One region of the Bradyrhizobium sp. 2TAF36 genome, then DNA from elsewhere that is predicted to be linked to it. Evidence: riboswitches for the same ligand, from Rfam matches in the RefSeq annotation. Region 1 holds a riboswitch; the other holds the start of a gene.

The links. A riboswitch is a leader RNA that binds a small molecule or an ion and turns the genes downstream of it on or off. The one in region 1 is predicted to bind S-adenosylmethionine.
Region 2: another riboswitch for S-adenosylmethionine. It lies ahead of AB4Z51_RS08335 (O-succinylhomoserine sulfhydrylase); the one in region 1 lies ahead of metX (homoserine O-acetyltransferase MetX).

What each region holds. Positions count from the first base shown of each region.
Region 1 is NZ_JBFRFR010000044.1:63,959-67,783, forward strand. Features, by position in the region: gene AB4Z51_RS24910 (pyridoxal phosphate-dependent aminotransferase) at 1-596, opposite strand, end outside; gene AB4Z51_RS24915 (chorismate mutase) at 633-1,481, opposite strand; SAM riboswitch at 1,687-1,766, shown strand; gene metX (homoserine O-acetyltransferase MetX) at 1,858-3,060, shown strand; gene metW (methionine biosynthesis protein MetW) at 3,076-3,738, shown strand; gene AB4Z51_RS24930 (alpha/beta fold hydrolase) at 3,798-3,825, opposite strand, start outside.
Region 2 is NZ_JBFRFR010000011.1:33,075-46,066, forward strand. Features, by position in the region: gene AB4Z51_RS08300 (helix-turn-helix transcriptional regulator) at 1-17, shown strand, start outside; gene AB4Z51_RS08305 (VOC family protein) at 73-432, shown strand; gene AB4Z51_RS08310 (SRPBCC family protein) at 610-1,011, shown strand; gene AB4Z51_RS08315 (MATE family efflux transporter) at 1,207-2,652, opposite strand; gene AB4Z51_RS08320 (hypothetical protein) at 2,815-3,867, opposite strand; gene AB4Z51_RS08325 (PAS domain-containing protein) at 3,972-4,385, opposite strand; gene AB4Z51_RS08330 (2'-deoxycytidine 5'-triphosphate deaminase) at 4,562-5,698, opposite strand; SAM riboswitch at 5,773-5,852, shown strand; gene AB4Z51_RS08335 (O-succinylhomoserine sulfhydrylase) at 5,924-7,120, shown strand; gene AB4Z51_RS08340 (SGNH/GDSL hydrolase family protein) at 7,281-8,270, opposite strand; gene AB4Z51_RS08345 (SGNH/GDSL hydrolase family protein) at 8,283-9,062, opposite strand; gene AB4Z51_RS08350 (OpgC domain-containing protein) at 9,062-10,327, opposite strand; gene apaG (Co2+/Mg2+ efflux protein ApaG) at 10,508-10,900, shown strand; gene AB4Z51_RS08360 (Hsp33 family molecular chaperone) at 11,042-12,049, opposite strand; gene argF (ornithine carbamoyltransferase) at 12,306-12,992, opposite strand, start outside.

The DNA.
Region 1 (3,825 bases):
TCGTTGCGCGAGACGTAATCGGAATAGGCGGCATCGAGCACCAGCAGCACGTGCGACGGCAGGCCGGCGCGCAGCCGCTTGACCTCGTCGAACGGCACATAGGTGCCGGTCGGATTGTTGGGATTGGCGAGCCAGACCAGCTTTGTCTTCGGCGTCACCGCCTTGAGGATGGCGTCGACATTGCAGGTGAGGTTGGTCTCCTGCGCGACCACGTTCTTGGCGCCGACCGCCATGGTCGCGATCGGGTAGACCAGGAAGCCGTGCGTGGTCGAGATCGCCTCGTCGCCGTGGCTGAGATAGGTGTGGGCGAGCAGATTGAGGATCTCGTCCGAGCCGGCGCCGCAGATGATGCGGTTGGGGTCGAGCCCGAAAGAGCGCCCGATCGCTTCGCGCAGCACGCGCGAGGTTCCTTCCGGATAGTCTTCCAGATGCGCCGCCACGTTCCTGAACGCCTCGATCGCCTTGGGCGAGGGCCCGAACGGCGTCTCGTTGGCCGAGAGCTTGAACACCTTGCGGCCCGGCTCAGCCACCGGGCTCTTGCCGGGCGTGTAGGGCGCAATATCGAGAATGCCGGGATTCGGCACGGGGCGGGACATCTTCAACTCCGGAAGTAGCTTTAGGCGGTTCGCGATCTACGATTTCGACCCGGTCGAGGGCACCGTATAGCGCGTTGCGTGGCTGCCGACGAGGGCCGTGGAGCGCACCGAGGCCCCCGCTTCGATCAGGGCAGCCTTGATCTTGTCGATGCTGGTCGCGCTCGTGACCGAGACCAGCAGCGCTGCGCCGTCGAAGGCGGTATCGGGCACTGCCACGATCTCGGCGAGCGGCGACAGCGCCCGCGCGACCTCGGCGTTCCACCCGGACACGCGCACGCTGAAGGTCTCGACCTCCGTCACCACGGCGCTGTCGGCGACGCGGGAGATCGCGAACACCGGCAGCGCGGCCGGATGGTCGGCGCGCTCGACGAAGGGCATCCGCGCGATGATCTTCGGTGCGCCGTCCGCTTCCAGCTCCAGCCACCATGGCGTGCGGCTCGAGGTCGCCGAGACCAGCGCCAGATCGCCCTTGGACTTCGCCACCGCTTCGACCGCGGCCTGCGCGCTGAAATGCGCGACGTAAGGCACCGTGAAGCCGAAATGGAAGCGCACGGAATCGCGCATCGCCGGCTCGCTCACCGAGATGTCGGCATGCACGGAGAACGGCGCTTGGACGTAAGTGAACGTCGAGATGATGACGCGCCAGATGCTCTCGACCGTGTCGAGCGGCAGGATGCCGCGATGACGCTGGACGATGTCACGCATCATGGCGGCCTCGCGCGCCGGGCGGAACGCCGAGCCGACCTCCTGGGTCTGCTTTACCTGGATCAGGCGGTCGATGATGTCGCCGCGCTGCATCAGGAGACGATGCATGCCCTCGTCGATCGCGTCGATCTCCTTGCGCAATTCCTGGAGCGATGGTGGCGCGGGCGGACGGTGGGACATATCTGACTGGACTGTTGAGAGGCGTTCCAATGCGGATCGGCCAGGCAAGCTGGTAGGTTCGGATCCGCTGCGATCGATATCCTGATTAGGCAGTCGGGGCGGCGAAAGCAAAGAGAAATGACGTCCTTTTTGGGCTGATGTGACAGAGACGAATTTGGCTAATCCGGACCGCGACTTGACGAAAACCGCCCAAGACAGTAGGTTTTGCCTGTTCCGTGGTCATTTGAGCCGGCCGGCTTGCAGCCACGTTAAAAAACTCGCTAAACAGGCCGGGGACCCTTTCGATCCCGGCCGAACCTATCGTTCAGGCCGGGTTTTTCATGGCCTGATGTCACTGCGATCGAACGTCTGATCGCAAACGAGGGCGATGTCAGAGATGGGTGGCGTCAAGTCTGTGCCGAGTCCCGCGATCAGTGCCGACGACCGGTCGCATGAGGCGGATCATCCGAATTCGCAGGTCGCGCAGTTCGGCGCCGAGCAGCCGCTGCGGCTCGATTGCGGCATCGATCTCACCCCGTTCCAGATCGCCTACCAGACCTATGGCGAGCTCAACGCTGATCGCTCCAACGCGGTGCTGATCTGCCATGCGCTGACCGGCGATCAGCATGTCGCCAACGTGCATCCCGTCACCGGCAAGTCGGGTTGGTGGGAGACGCTGGTCGGTCCCGGCCGACCTCTTGATCCTCAGCACTACTTCATCATTTGCGCCAACGTGATCGGCGGCTGCATGGGCTCGACCGGGCCGGCCTCGATCAATCCCGCGACCGGCAAGGTGTGGGGCCTGGATTTCCCCGTCATCACCATTCCCGACATGGTGCGCGCGCAGGCGATGCTGATCGACCGGCTCGGCATCGACACGTTGTTCGCGGTGGTCGGCGGCTCGATGGGCGGCATGCAGGTGCTGCAATGGACCGCGGCCTATCCCAAGCGCGTGTACTCCGCGCTGGCGATTGCCTGTTCGACACGGCACTCGGCGCAGAACATCGCCTTCCACGAGCTCGGCCGCCAGGCCGTGATGGCCGATCCCGACTGGCACAACGGCCGCTACACGGATCAGGGCATCCATCCGCATCGCGGACTTGCGGTGGCACGGATGGCCGCGCACATCACTTATCTCTCCGACGCCGCGCTGCATCGCAAGTTCGGCCGCCGCATGCAGGACCGCGAGCTGCCGACGTTCTCGTTCGACGCCGACTTCCAGGTCGAGAGCTATCTGCGCTACCAGGGCTCGTCCTTCGTCGAGCGGTTCGACGCCAACTCCTATCTCTATCTGACCCGTGCGATGGACTATTTCGACATCGCCGGCGACCATGGCGGCGTGCTGGCGAAGGCGTTCGCGGGCATCGAGACGCGCTTCTGCGTGGTCTCCTTCACCAGCGACTGGCTGTTCCCGACCGCGGAATCGCGCGCACTGGTGCATGCGCTGAACGCGTCGAGCGCGCGGGTGTCGTTCGCCGAGATCGAGACCGATCGCGGCCATGACGCCTTCCTGCTCGACGTGCCAGAATTCTTCGATATCGCCCGTGCTTTCCTGCAATCGGCAGGGAAGGCGCGCGGGCTCACCGGCAGGATTGACTGACAAGGACGGCTAGCGATGTCTGTGCAGGAAGTGCTGCCGCTGGGCGGCGTTGCGACGGAGCAGTCAGGCCAGTTTCGCGCCGATCATCTGCTGGTCGCCGAGATGGTCAAGCCCGGCTCGAAAGTGCTCGACGTCGGCTGCGGCGAGGGCGATTTGCTCCAGCTTCTGGAGACCCGCGGCATCGACGGGCGCGGCATCGAGCTGTCGCGCGAGGGCGTCAATCGCTGCGTCGCCAAGGGCCTCGCGGTGGTGCAGGGCGATGCCGACACCGATCTCGTCAATTATCCCGACGACGCCTTCGATTACGTCATCCTGTCGCAGACGCTGCAGGCGACGCGGCAGCCGCGGGTCGTGCTGGAGAATCTGCTGCGCATCGGCCGCCGCGCCATCGTGTCGTTCCCGAATTTCGGCTTCTGGAAGATGCGGCTCCAGCTCCTGGTCGGCGGCCACATGCCGCGCACCGAGAATCTGCCGGCGACCTGGTACGACACCGCCAACATCCATTTCTGCACCATCAAGGATTTCGTCGAGCTCTGCGACGCGATCGACGTCAAGATGGAGCGCGCCGAGGCGCTGGATCTCTACGGCCGTCCATTGCGGCTGCGGTTGCCGTGGTGGGTGTGGAACATGTTCGGCGAGCAGGGTGTGTTCTTGCTCACGCGCGGGCAGGGGAAGTAGCTGCCGTCATTCCGGGCCTGCGCCTGTCGGCGCATCCCGGAATGACAGCGGCTGGCAGTCTAATGCGCCGCCAGCGACCGCGGATCG
Region 2 (12,992 bases), on a different contig from region 1:
GCCCGCCCCTCAACTGAATAGGGTCGTCTCCGGCGCGCGCCAGTTGCGGCGCGCTTTGCAATGGAGACGATCATGTACGACCACATCGGACTGCGTGTTGCCGACCTCGACGCCGCCACGCGCTTCTACACCGCGGTGCTGGCGCCGCTCGGCTACGCCCTGCGCTCCAGCGGCGACGGCTATGCGGGCTTCGGGCCGAAGGGCGAGCCGGCGCTCTGGCTGCACCTGAACAAGGGACGCAAGGCCGACGGCGCGCATATCGCGTTTCGCGCCAAGGACCATGATGCGGTCAAGGCATTCCACAGCGAAGGCTTGAAGAGCGGCGGCCGTGACAATGGCGGCGCCGGCCCGCGCAAGGACTATAGCCCGACCTACTACGCGGCGTTCCTGATTGATCCCGATGGCAACAACATCGAGGCGGTTTGCGTGTAGAGCCCGCCGCGCACGAGCACTCGCAGGGTGGGCAAAGCGACTTGTCCGCCGTAGCTCGAAGAGCGAAGGCGGAAGCGTGCCCACCATCGCGTGCGACTGTGCCGATGAATGGTGGGCACGGCGCGCGAAGAGCGCGCCTTTGCCCACACTACGAACCTTTCAATCAAGGACACCTTCATGGCCTCCATCCACAACGACATTTCCCTCCCCGTTCCCGCCCGCGACGTCTGGGACGCCGTACGCGATTTCGGCGCGCTACCTCAGCGGCTGGCGCCGGGCTTCGTCACCGCCTGCACGCTCGACGGCGATGCACGCATCGTCACCTTCGCCAATGGATCAGTGGCGCGCGAGGTGCTGGTCGATTGCGACGATGCGCGGCGGCGGCTGGTCTACGCCATCAACAACGAGCGGCTCAGGCATTACAGCGCCTCGGTGCAGGTGATCGCCGAGGGCGAGGCGAGCTGCCGCCTTGTCTGGATCATCGACATGCTGCCGAACGAGCTTGCGGCTTACGTCCAGGGGCAGACCAGGGACGCCGTCGCCGCGATACACCGAGCGTTCCCAGCCGTGGCTGCGTGATCTTTCTCACAGAGCCCTGCCCTCGCCGGCCCTAACGATGGCCGCGTGCGTCCGGTTGGCTCCGCTCTCCCGGCGGAGCCACGCACGCGAGGAGCAGGCCATGAGAGGTGCGGATAAAGTGATCTGCCAGGCAGCCGCCGTATTGATGCGGCTCGCCAATGTCGGCGGCGGCGGCCATCGCCGCCACAGACACCGCTAGTCTGCAACGCCCGAAAGCGCAGGCCTGATCGCAGGTTTCGTCTCGCGCGGCCCCCAGCGTGTCAGCACCACGCTGGAGCACGAGAGCAGGCCGAGCACGACCATCGAGCTGGCGGCCAGCCAGAAGAAGCTCTGCGCGGTGGCGTCATGCGTCGACAGCCACCAGCCGCAGGCCGCGATGTAGATCAGCCGCGCGGTCTGCGCCAGCACCGGCCCGATCACCTTGGCCGCGCCCTGCGACGAGAAATACATCGTCGAGGCGAGCCCGATGAAGGCGTAGAACGGCGCCACCGTCGACAGATATTCATGGCTGGTCGCGCGCACGGTGGCGCTGTCGGTGAAGATGTTGACCCAGAGATCTGGGAACAGCGCGACGAGGCACGCCGGCGCGCCGACGGCGACGAACGCGCTCGCACCGGCGATCCAGGCGATGCGCCGGGCGCGCGCGATGCGCACCGCGCCGATCGCCATGCCGATCATCGGCACCGAAGCGATGCCGAACGAGAACGCGATCGAGGTCAGCAAAAATTCCAGCCGCGCGCCGATGCCGTAGCCGGCGAGGATCGCAGTGCCGAACTTTGCCAGCATGTGGGTGAAGATCGAGATCGTCAGCACCGATTGCAGCGGCGAGAAGCAGGCGATGGCGCCGACCTTCAGGATATCGAAGAACATCGCCCATTGAACGCGAAGCCCGCGCAGTTTCGGCACGATTCGGGCGCGGCCGGAGAACAGGTACCAGCCCATCACGCAGATATTCACGGAATAGGCGATCAGCGAGCCGGCCGCGACGCCGCGCATGCCGAACTGCGGCACGGGTCCGAGCCCGAGGCCCAGCGTGCCGCCAAGCACGACCTGCATGACCGCGGAATTCAGCATCAACAGCGAGGGCAGCTTCATGTTGCCGGTGCCGCGCAACACGCCGGCCATGGTGTTGAGCAGCCACGGCAGCACGGCCCCGCCAAAAAACACCTGTGTGTAGGCGACCGCATGCGTCAGCACATCCCCGCGTCCGCCGAGCATCTCCAGCACCTTGGGCCCGAAGATCAGCATGCCCAGCATGAAGACGAGGCCGAAGGTGATGCCGATCAGCAGCGCATGTGCGGCGAGCGTGCCGGCGCGCTCGCGATCGCCTGCGCCGAGCGCCCGCGCGATGGCCGACGCCACGGCGCCGCCCATGGCCCCGCCGGACATCGTCATGGTCAGGATCACTGTCGGAAACACCAGCGCCATTGCCGCCAGCGCCTCGACGCCGAGCCGGCCGATATAGGAGGTCTCCGCGATCACCACACAGGTGCCGGCCGACAGCGCGACCACGTTCGGCCAGGCGAGGCCGAGCAGCGTGCGCAGAATCGGCCCGTCCATCAGCGCGCTTCGTACCGGCCGCGGAGGCGGCGGCAACGGACGCTCTTGTTCATCGACCGGGATTTCGGCGATGTCGGACATGTCCTCTCCCGGGCGCAGGCCATTCGCGGCGCGGCAATGCGTAGGTGTGCCAATAAATTTCTTCGCGCGGAAGGCGCGGCGACAGGCTTAGCACGGCAATTGCCGATTCCTCCTGCGCCGGATGCAGGCGTGCCCTGCGGCAGCGCATTTCAACAGGTGGAATTACTCAATGGTCCACACCAGTGGCGGCCGACCGCCCGCTGTCGGGCGCAGGTGCACGCCGATGTGCCGCCCGCATCCGGCAGCGAGCCCCTCGAACAACCCTTCCAGCACTTTGGTGCAGGCGCGATGATAGTCGGCGACGTCATCCATCAGCTTCCAGCTCTGCTGGCGAAATTCAAACGCGCCTTCTGATGCCATCGTCTCGGCAGAGTCATCCTGCGCGGCAAACAGCGCATTCAGGAACGCCGCGAACTCGCGTGCGCCACCGCGGCGCATAGACAGCGCTGCCGCGACCTCTTCAAAATACTGCATCCCGATCAGCTTGCCGGTGAGGTGCAGGAGATAGCCGGCGTCTTCCGGGCCGAACAATTGCACCATGACGGGCGCGGCGGTGCGCACATATTCCATCGCGTAGTTGCGGTAGGCTTTTTCCAGCCGCGGCTTCGGCCAGCTCGCGACGGGCAAGGCAGGCGCGGTCTTGGCGTCGAACAACGGCGCTTCCAGATGGCGCGCGAACACCAGGCGCTGATCCAGCTCGAGCGGGTGGTCGTACTGATAATAGTAGCCTTCGAGCCCGTCCTGACCGTCGACGCTCTGCTTGGTGCAGACGAAGCCGAGCCTGGTATCGCCGAGCGCGACGCCATTGTTGGCGTGCCAGCCGCGCAGCATCGCGCGCGAGACCTCGCCCGGCACGCCGCAGATCGCGGTGCCCTTCCAGATCCAGCGCGGCGGCGGATAGCGGATCCAGGCTTTGCGGTCGCTCTCATACATGTACTCGACATGCACGCCGCCGATCCAGTTGGAGAGATAATGATATTGCGCGGCGGCCACCGCCGGCGGCAAATGACTGAGACCGAGCTTTTCGAGCCCCGGCAGGAAGCGCTCCTGCTGCTGGCGACGAAACACGCGGAAGACGAATTCGGCAGCATCCGCCGTGCCGCGCCGCGTGACGACGATGAGGATGAGGCCGGTGAAGTAGGCGTGATAGAGGTCGGCGACCGCGCGCCAGCGCTTCCGTTGCGCTTCCTGTGCTGCGTCTGTTGCGGCGGCCATGTTCGCTCCCGACCGTTGTTTTGATCGAGTGTGTCACTGCGCCCGGTACGAGGCAACCTGACGCTCAAGCAGAGCGCCCTGCACGCCAGCCCGTCAATTCCGCATCACGAATTTTGTTCAAGCCTGGCCGCGCGCTCGCGCTCAACGCGTTCGGTGACGTCGCGCGCCATCGCGACCGATCCGACCACGGCACCACCGGCATCGCGCACCAGCGCGAAGGTCATCTCGATGTAGAGCTTGCGTCCGCTTTTGTGCAGCGCGCGGGTCAGCGTCGGCTTGCCCGCAAGCTTCATCGCCCCGGTGGCAAGCGCAGCTTCGAAGCCCTTCCAGTGCGCGGCACGCAGATGTTCGGGAATGATCAGATCGAGGTTCTGGCCGAGCGCCTCGTCCGCCGAGAAGCCGAACAGTGTGGTCGATGCGCGATTCCAGCGCGTGATGGTGCCGGAGCGATCCGAATAGATCAGCGCGTCCGCGACGTCGTCGACGATCCTTGCGTCGAGTTCGGATGAATTGGTCATCGGGAAGCCTCGCACGTAGCCGGAACTTGCTTCGCATCCTGCCACACATTCAGTGTCATCGCCTGAGTTGATCGGGCGATCCAGGATTCCGAGGCGGCAGTGATTAAATCGAAAGGTTGCGGCGTACTGGATGCCCCGGTCAAGCCGGGGCATGACGGCGGAGAGTGAGGCTAGCACTACACCCGAAAATGCTTCGATAGTTTGAGCCCCTGCGCCTGGTAGTTCGAGCCGATGCGCTGGCCGTACATCGCGTCGGGGCGCGCCAGCATCTTCTCGTAGACGAGGCGGCCGACGATCTGGCCGTGCTCGAGGATGAACGGCACCTCGCGCGAGCGCACTTCGAGCACGGCGCGCGATCCCTGCCCGCCAGCGCCGGCATAGCCGAAGCCGGGATCGAAGAATCCGGCATAGTGCACGCGGAACTCGCCGACCAGGGGATCGAACGGCACCATCTCCGCGGCGTAATCGGGCGGCACCTGCACGGCTTCCTTGGAGGCGAGGATGTAGAACTCGCCGGGATCGAGGATCAGGCTGCCGTCGGGACGCGCCGAGATCGGCTCCCAGAAATCCTCCACCGCATAGCCGGAGCGGCGGTCGACGTCGACGACGCCGGTGTGGCGCTTGGCGCGATAGCCGACGAAGCCGTTGGCCTTCTCGCCGGAGAGGTCGACGGAGACGGCGACGCCGCCGGTGAGATCGYCATCGTCGAGATCGACGAGACGCTCGGTCGCATGCAGCGCCTCGAGCTCGTCGATGTTGAGGATGGCATCTCCGGTGCGGAAGCGCACCTGGCTCAGGCGCGAGCCCTCGCTGACCAGCACCGGAAACGTCTTCGGGCTGATCTCGGCGTAGAGCGGGCCGTGATAGCCGGCGCCGATCATGTCGAAGCGGCGGGTGCCGTCGGCGATGACACGGGTGAAGACATCGAGCCGGCCGGTCGAGCTTTTCGGGTTCGCGGCGGCGACGATCTCCGGCGGCAGCGCCAGGCTTTCCAAGAGCGGCACGATGTAGACGCAGTTGGTCTCCAGCACCGCGCCATCGGCGAGGCTGAACTCGTGCAGCTTTAACTCGTCGATGCGCTCGGCGACGGTCGCGCCGGGACCCGGCAGGAAGCTGGCGCGAACGCGATAGGCGATGTCGCCGAGGCGAAGGTCGAGGCTCGCCGGCTGGATCTGGCTTTCGACGAAGTCATAAGCGGGCAGGATGAGGCCCGCCTTCGCCATCGCCGCGATCATGCGGTCGGGCAGGATACCATTGGCGTCGGCGGCAACCGTGAAGCTCAACCGGGGGTCCTCGTCAGGGGTCAAATGCATCCGGACATGATAGCAGCCTTTTACGGCTATCCGATGGACGCCTTGACGGAAAGGCCATTGCGGAATATGAGCATCACTTATCCCGTGGTGATTTGAGCCGGCCGGCTTGCAGCCACGTTAAATAAGTCGCTAAACAGGCCGGGGACCTCTGTGATCCCGGCCCGTGGAAGTTATCCAGGCCGGTTTTTTTGTGACCATTTTCGATGGTCACGCAGAGGAGGTCCTATGTCGAAGTCCCCGGCGTCCACCACGCAATACCGTCCCGAAACCCGCCTGGTCCATTCCGGCACCCTGCGCTCGCAATATGGCGAGACGTCGGAGGCGCTGTTCCTGACCCAGGGCTACGTCTACAACAGCGCCGAGGAGTGCGAGGCGCGGTTCAAGGGCGAGGACCCCGGCTTCATCTATTCGCGCTATTCCAACCCGACCATCTCGATGTTCGAGCGCCGCATGATCGAGCTCGAAGGCGCCGAAGCCGCCCGCTCGGCGGCGACCGGCATGGCCGCGGTGACGACCGCGATCCTGGCGCCGCTGAAGGCCGGCGATCACGTGGTGGCCTCGCGCGCGCTGTTCGGCTCCTGTCTCTACGTCATTCAGGATCTGTTGCCGCGCTACGGCATCGAGACGACGCTGGTCGACGGTCTCGATCTCGACCAGTGGCAGCGCGCCTTGAGGCCGAACACCAAGACGTTCTTCCTGGAGAGCCCGACCAACCCGACGCTCGACGTGCTCGACATACCAGGGATCGCCGAGATCGCGCACAGCGGCGGCGCGCGGCTCGTCGTCGACAACGTGTTCGCGACGCCGATCTGGCAGAGCCCGCTCGCGCTCGGCGCCGACGTCGTGGTCTATTCCGCGACCAAGCACATCGACGGCCAGGGCCGTTGTCTCGGCGGCATCATCCTGTCGTCTGAAGCGTTCATCGCCGAGCACATCCACAATTTCATGCGCCAGACCGGCCCGTCGATCTCGCCGTTCAACGCGTGGGTCCTGCTCAAGGGCCTGGAAACGCTCGGTGTACGCGTGCGCGCGCAGACCGAGACGGCGGGACGCATCGCCGACGTGCTGGCGAGCCATCCGAAGATTTCGCGGCTGGTCTATCCCGGCCGCGCCGATCATCCGCAGGCAGCTCTCGTGAAGAAGCAGATGCGCGGCGGCTCGACCCTGGTCGGCTTCGAGGTCAAGGGCGGCAAGCAGGGTGCGTTCCGCGTGCTCAACGAGCTCAAGCTTGCAAAAATCTCGAACAATCTCGGCGATGCCAAGAGCCTCGTCACGCATCCGGCGACCACGACGCATCAGCGCCTCAAGCCGGAAGACCGCGCCGCGCTCGGCATCAGCGAGGGCTTCATCCGCTTCTCGGCGGGGCTCGAGCATGTGGATGATCTGATCGAGGATCTGACCGCGGCGCTGGAGAAGGCGTGAGGGCTCCACGAGCTCGGAATCGTAGGGTGGGCAAAGCGACTTGTCCGCCGTAGCTCGAAGAGCGAAGGCGGAAGCGTGCCCACCATTCACAATCATATCGCCGATAGATGGTGGGCACGGCGCGCGAAGGGCGCGCCTTTGCCCACCCTACGGCACCGAGCTACATCGGCCGGTACGTTCGCACGTCCGCGGGCACGTTGACGCCGAGCTTGATCTGGCCGACGGAGCGGATGATGTCGTCGCCGAGGATCTGCGCGAAGCAGGCATAGCCCCAATCGTTCATATGCAGGCCGTCGGCGATCACGAAACTCTCGACCGGGATCGATTGATTCTCGTGCCAGTCGCGCATCACCTCGAAGCGGGGGAAGATGCCGACGTGACGGAGTTCGGCGACCTTGCCGAGCAGGTGCACCATCTTGCCGGCGCTCTCCTTGCGCTGGTTGACGGCCGGCGAATATTGCGGATCGACCAGCACGATGTCGGCGCCGCCAGCGGCCTGGATGCGGGAGATGCCGTCCTCGACCATCTTGGCGGTGTCACCGGGATCGAGATTGCGCAGCACGGCGTTGGTGCCGACCTGCCAGATCACGAGATCCGGATGCACGTCGATCACCTCCTTCTGGAGGCGCTTCATCATCTCGGGCGCGTCCTCGCCGCCGACGCCGGCGTTGATGACGGTGATGTCGGCGGTCGGATATTGCCGGCGGAGCTGCGCGGCGAGACGGTTCGGATAGTTGAAATCGGGCGAGCTTGCGCCATAGCCTGCCGTCGACGACGAGCCGAACGCAACGATCACGACGGGTTTGCCGGCGACGAGCTTGCCCGCAACATGCGGCAGCGAGCCCATCGCCTTCGAGCCACCCTTCGGCGTGAGGCAGGGCACGCGGCTGAAAATGTCCCCGGCGGATTTCGCGACCTGCTTCACCTTGTCGATGGCGCGGGCGGTCACGCCGCGCTGCTCGTGGGACGTCGCGGCGACGGTGGTCTGGGAGGGCGAAGCGGAAGCCGGACTAGCGGCCTGCTGCGGCGCGGGCGTTGCCTGCGTGGCCTGCGCCTGCACTGGTGCCAGCGACATCGGCGTCAGGAGCAGCAGAGCCGCCGCGGGCGCAGCCAGCCATGCTGTCAACCAAAAAGGGCGGAGAGAACTCATTAACGCTAGACCTCAATTTTGCTGCTGGGCCGGCCCCAGATGGGCTGCGTCGATCACAAACTGTGCCAACGCCCGGCCAAGGCAGTCATGGACCTGTTTCGCCAGCTCTGGCCCACGGGACGGGCTGAACAGGTCGAACTGACCCTGATCATTCCACTGCCGCATGATCGCGAAACGGTCGAACAGCGGGATGTCATGCTCCTGCGCCACCACCCGCATATTGTCGAGATAGGGCGGCACCGAGATCATGGTTTCGGTACGCGGGCTGTACTGCAAGTTCATCAACACGACGTCAGCCCCTGCTTTTTGCAGCGCGGAAACCCCTTCGGTCACCGCCCCGCGAAAATCATCGGGATCAATCGCTCGGATAGCATCCACAGTCCCGGTCTGCCAGATGACCAAAGTAGGCCTTTTTGCTTCCATCAGCTTAACGAAGGTGGCGGCCGCCTCCTCGGCCGTCTTCTTGCTCTGTATTTCTACGGAGACGTGCACGGTCTCCGACGGCAGCAGCCTGTCCTGCAGGATGGCCTGCATGCGCGCCGGATAGGAGCTGTCCTCCGAGGCCGGAATCGTGGTCGAACGGCTGCCGATGACCAGGATTTCGAGCGGTTTGCCGGCCTTGATGGCATCGGCGACCCTCGGAAGCTGGCTTTCAGTGGAGAGCAGATAGGATGGCAATTCGCAGGCCGGGGGCGCGGCCGGAGCAGGCGACACAGCGTCGCCCGCGCGCGCCAGGGGCGCGGCGAGGCTACCGCACAGCAGGACCAGGCTCAGGAGAACCTTCGCCTTCATCAGCCCCCTCCCGCCAGATCGGCGTTGCCGACGGCGTTTTTGGTTTTCGCACCGCTCTTGTCAGCCACGCGCTTGTACCACGAAATCACCCATGCAACGCCCCACATGATCAGGATTCCGGAGAGACTAATCAGCGCATGCATGGCTGCGCCGCCGGAGACTTCGGCCAGGATGAAATGGCCGGCGAAGGCGAGGAAGACGCCGAGGCAGAAGATCTCCAGGGAATGCTGGCCGCAGAGGATCAGCGGCCGCAGCCAGGGCGATTTCAGGCCCGGCCATTCCCGGGGCAGGAAGCGAACGGTGAGCGCGGCGAACGCCAGGAAATGCGTGAAGCGCAGCACGTCGAGATCGGCCTTGTCGATCGGATACATCCACTGCTCGAGCCGCCTCGGCATGAAGTGGGAGAGCTGCGGCACATACCAGGTCAGCGTCACGTAGAACGCCGCGACCAGATAGGCGATCGATATCCACATCGTGACGCGGGACGCCAGGATGCGCGACATGCGTCGCGCACCTCCGAGCGCACACCATGCACCGAATACGAAAAGCAATTGCCAGGCGAAGGGATTGAACGCCCAGAAGCCGTTCGGATAGGCCGACAGATAGAGGTCGTATTCCCAGGTCACCGCGTAGAGCACGACCGAGAGGCCGAGCGTCACGTCGGGCCGCCATTTCATCAGCCACAAGATCAAGGGCAGCGCCAGCATCAGCACGATATAGAGCGGCAGCACGTCCATGTTGACCGGACGAAAGCGCAGCAGCAGCGCCTGCACGATCGTGACGTCGGGCTGCTTGAGGAAATCCATGATGCCCATCTCTTCGGTGTAGAGCGGGTTCTCGAACCTGGTCGCAACGTAGGAGATTTCGGCGAGGAAGATCGTGAACAGAAAGACGTGGGCGACATAGATCTGCCAGACGCGTCGCAGGATGCGCGCGGTGGCGACGACGAAGCCGCTTTCGAGCATTGCACGACCGTAGACGAACGCCGCGGTATAGCCGGAGATGAAGATGAAGATCTCGGTGGCGTCGCTGAAGCCGTAATTGCGGATCGTGAACCAGGTCAAAAGGCTCGGCGGCAGATGGTCGACGAAGATCAGCCACAGCGCGAGCCCGCGGAACAGGTCGAGCCGGAGCTCGCGCTCGCCGATGGCGGGCAGCGTGACGGCCGGCGCGGCGGAGCGCGGCTTCGCCTCCGCAGGTCTGGCCTCCGCAGGCTTGCCGGTTCCCGCGATCGTCGATCCCGTCAGTTGGTCGGCAATGGTCATCGGGGGTTCGAAACCCTTCCGCAAATCGCGACGTGTCATGGAGTGTACAGGTCCGGCCGTCGTCTCGCAAAGCGGCCGGATCACATTGGGTCTACTTCCTCGGCAATTCTGGCGGCACGATGTCACCAAAACCGCCTGCGGGCGTTGGTTCCCGGCCGGGTTTTCGTTATGATGGCAGCCATGTATCGCGCCGTGACCCGCCAGATCGAAGTGACCGTCGAGCCGAACTTTGTTCCGGAGCAGTCGTCGGCTGACCGCTCCCGCTATTTCTGGTCCTACACCATCGTCATCACCAATTCCGGCGACGAAACCGTGCAGCTGAAGACGCGGCACTGGATCATCACCGACGCCACCGGCCGCCAGCAGGAGGTCAGGGGCGAGGGCGTCGTCGGCGAGCAGCCGACCCTGGCTCCCGGCGAGCGCTTCGAATACACCTCCGGCGTGCCGCTCGCGACCGCCTCGGGCTTCATGACCGGCCGCTACCAGATGGTCAGCGAAAGCGGCGAACGCTTCGAGATCGACGTACCGACATTCTCGCTGGACAGCCCGGACAACAAGCGGGTGTTGAATTAGCGCGGTGCCGTAGGGTGGGCAAAGGCGCAAAGCGCCGTGCCCACCATTCCAAACGTGGCGCATAAGATGGTGGGCACGCTGCGCTTTGCCCACCCTCCGACTGGATTGCTTCGCTGCGCGCAACGACGGAGGATGCGATGCCTACGCGTCTTCCACGCCCGCCTCGTGCGGCGTGAACTGGTACACCGACGAGCAGAACTCGCAGGTCACGACGACCTTGTCGTCCTTGACCATGGCGGCGCGGTCGTCGGGCGAGAAGCTCTTCAGCATCGCACCAACCGCGTCCCGCGAGCAGGAGCATTGCGCCTTCAGCGCCAGCGGATTGAACACGCGCACGCCGCGCTCGTGGAACAGACGGAACAGCAGCCGCTCGCCGGAGAGTTCGGGGTCGATCAGCTCGACGTCCTCGACGGTCTCGACCAGCGAACGCGCCTCGACCCAGGCGTCGTCTTCGGCGACAGCATGCACCTCCGCGCCTTCGGGCGCATCGCCGGGATGCAAATCGGCCTGACGCGCGCGCTCGGGCGCCTTCGGCAGGAACTGCATCAGCATGCCGCCGGCGCGCCAGCGATGCTTGCCGCCGTCGTTCGAGCGCCACTCCTCACCGACCGCGAGACGCACGCGCGTCGGGATCTGCTCGGAGCGCATGAAATATTCGTGGGCGGCATCTTCCAGGCTGCCGCCGTCGAGCGCGACCAGACCCTGGTAGCGGCTCATGTCGGGACCCTGGTCGATGGTCATGGCGAGATGACCGTTACCGAGGAGCGTGCCGGAATCTTTTGTCTCGCCGAGGCGCTCGGCATCGTAGCGCGCATAGGCGCGCAGGCGATCCGGCGCCATGTAGTCGACGACCAGGAACGACACCGGACCGTCGGTCTGGGCCTGGAGGATGAAGCGGCCCTCGAACTTCAGCGCCGAGCCGAGCAGCGTCGTCAGCACGATGGCCTCGCCGAGCAGCTTGCCCACGGCAGCGGGATAATCGTGCTTCGTCAGGATCTCGTCGAGCGCGGGACCGAGCCGCACCAGGCGGCCGCGCACGTCGAGTGCGTCGACCTCGTAAGGCAGCACGGCGTCATCGATGGGAACCGCTGATGGTGCGCGAACCGGGCCTTCAGGCCCGGTATTCATGTCAGGGGATTGGGAAACCATGGCGCTTTATCTGGGGTCGATGGAGGAAAATGGAAGAGGGCTCAAGGGTGGTGTGTTCCGGATGCACTTATGATCGCACAGGATCCTGCAAATTCGATGTCGTCCCGGCGCGCGCAAAGCGCTGATACGGGACCCATAGCCACAGGATTACGCGATAGCCCGCGTAGCCCGGATGGAGCGTAGCGCAATCCGGGACCACTCCAACTGCGGACACAAACCCGGATTTCGCTGCGCTCCATCCGGGCTACAAGTGAGATTACTTCACCGCGTCAAAGCACCAGGCCAGAATGCCCTTCTGCGCATGCAGGCGGTTTTCGGCCTCGTCGAACACGACCGATTGCGGGCCGTCGATCACTTCGTCCGTGACCTCCTCGCCGCGATGGGCGGGCAGGCAATGCATGAACAGCGCATCGGGCTTGGCCAGCGACATCAGCTTCGAATTGACCTGATAGGGCTTGAGCACGTTGTGACGGTGCTCACCTTCCTTGTCGCCCATCGACACCCAGGTGTCGGTGACGACGCAGTCTGCGCCCTTCACGGCGGCCTCGGGATCGGTGCCGAGCACGATCGGCGCGCCGGTGGCCTTGATGAAGTCGCGCATCACCTTTTTCGGCGCAAGCTCCGGCGGCGTCGCGACATTGAGCTTGAACTTGAAACGCTCGGCGGCATGCGCCCAGGACGCCAGCACGTTGTTGTCGTCGCCGGTCCAGGCCACCGTCCTACCCTCGATCGGGCCGCGATGCTCTTCGTAGGTCATGAGGTCGGCCATCACTTGGCAAGGGTGCGAGCGCCGTGTCAGGCCGTTGATGACGGGCACCGTCGCATATTCCGCCAGCTCCAGCAGGGCCTCGTGATTGAGGATGCGGATCATGATGGCGTCGACATAGCGCGACAGCACGCGCGCCGTGTCGGCGATGGTCTCGCCGCGGCCGAGCTGCATCTC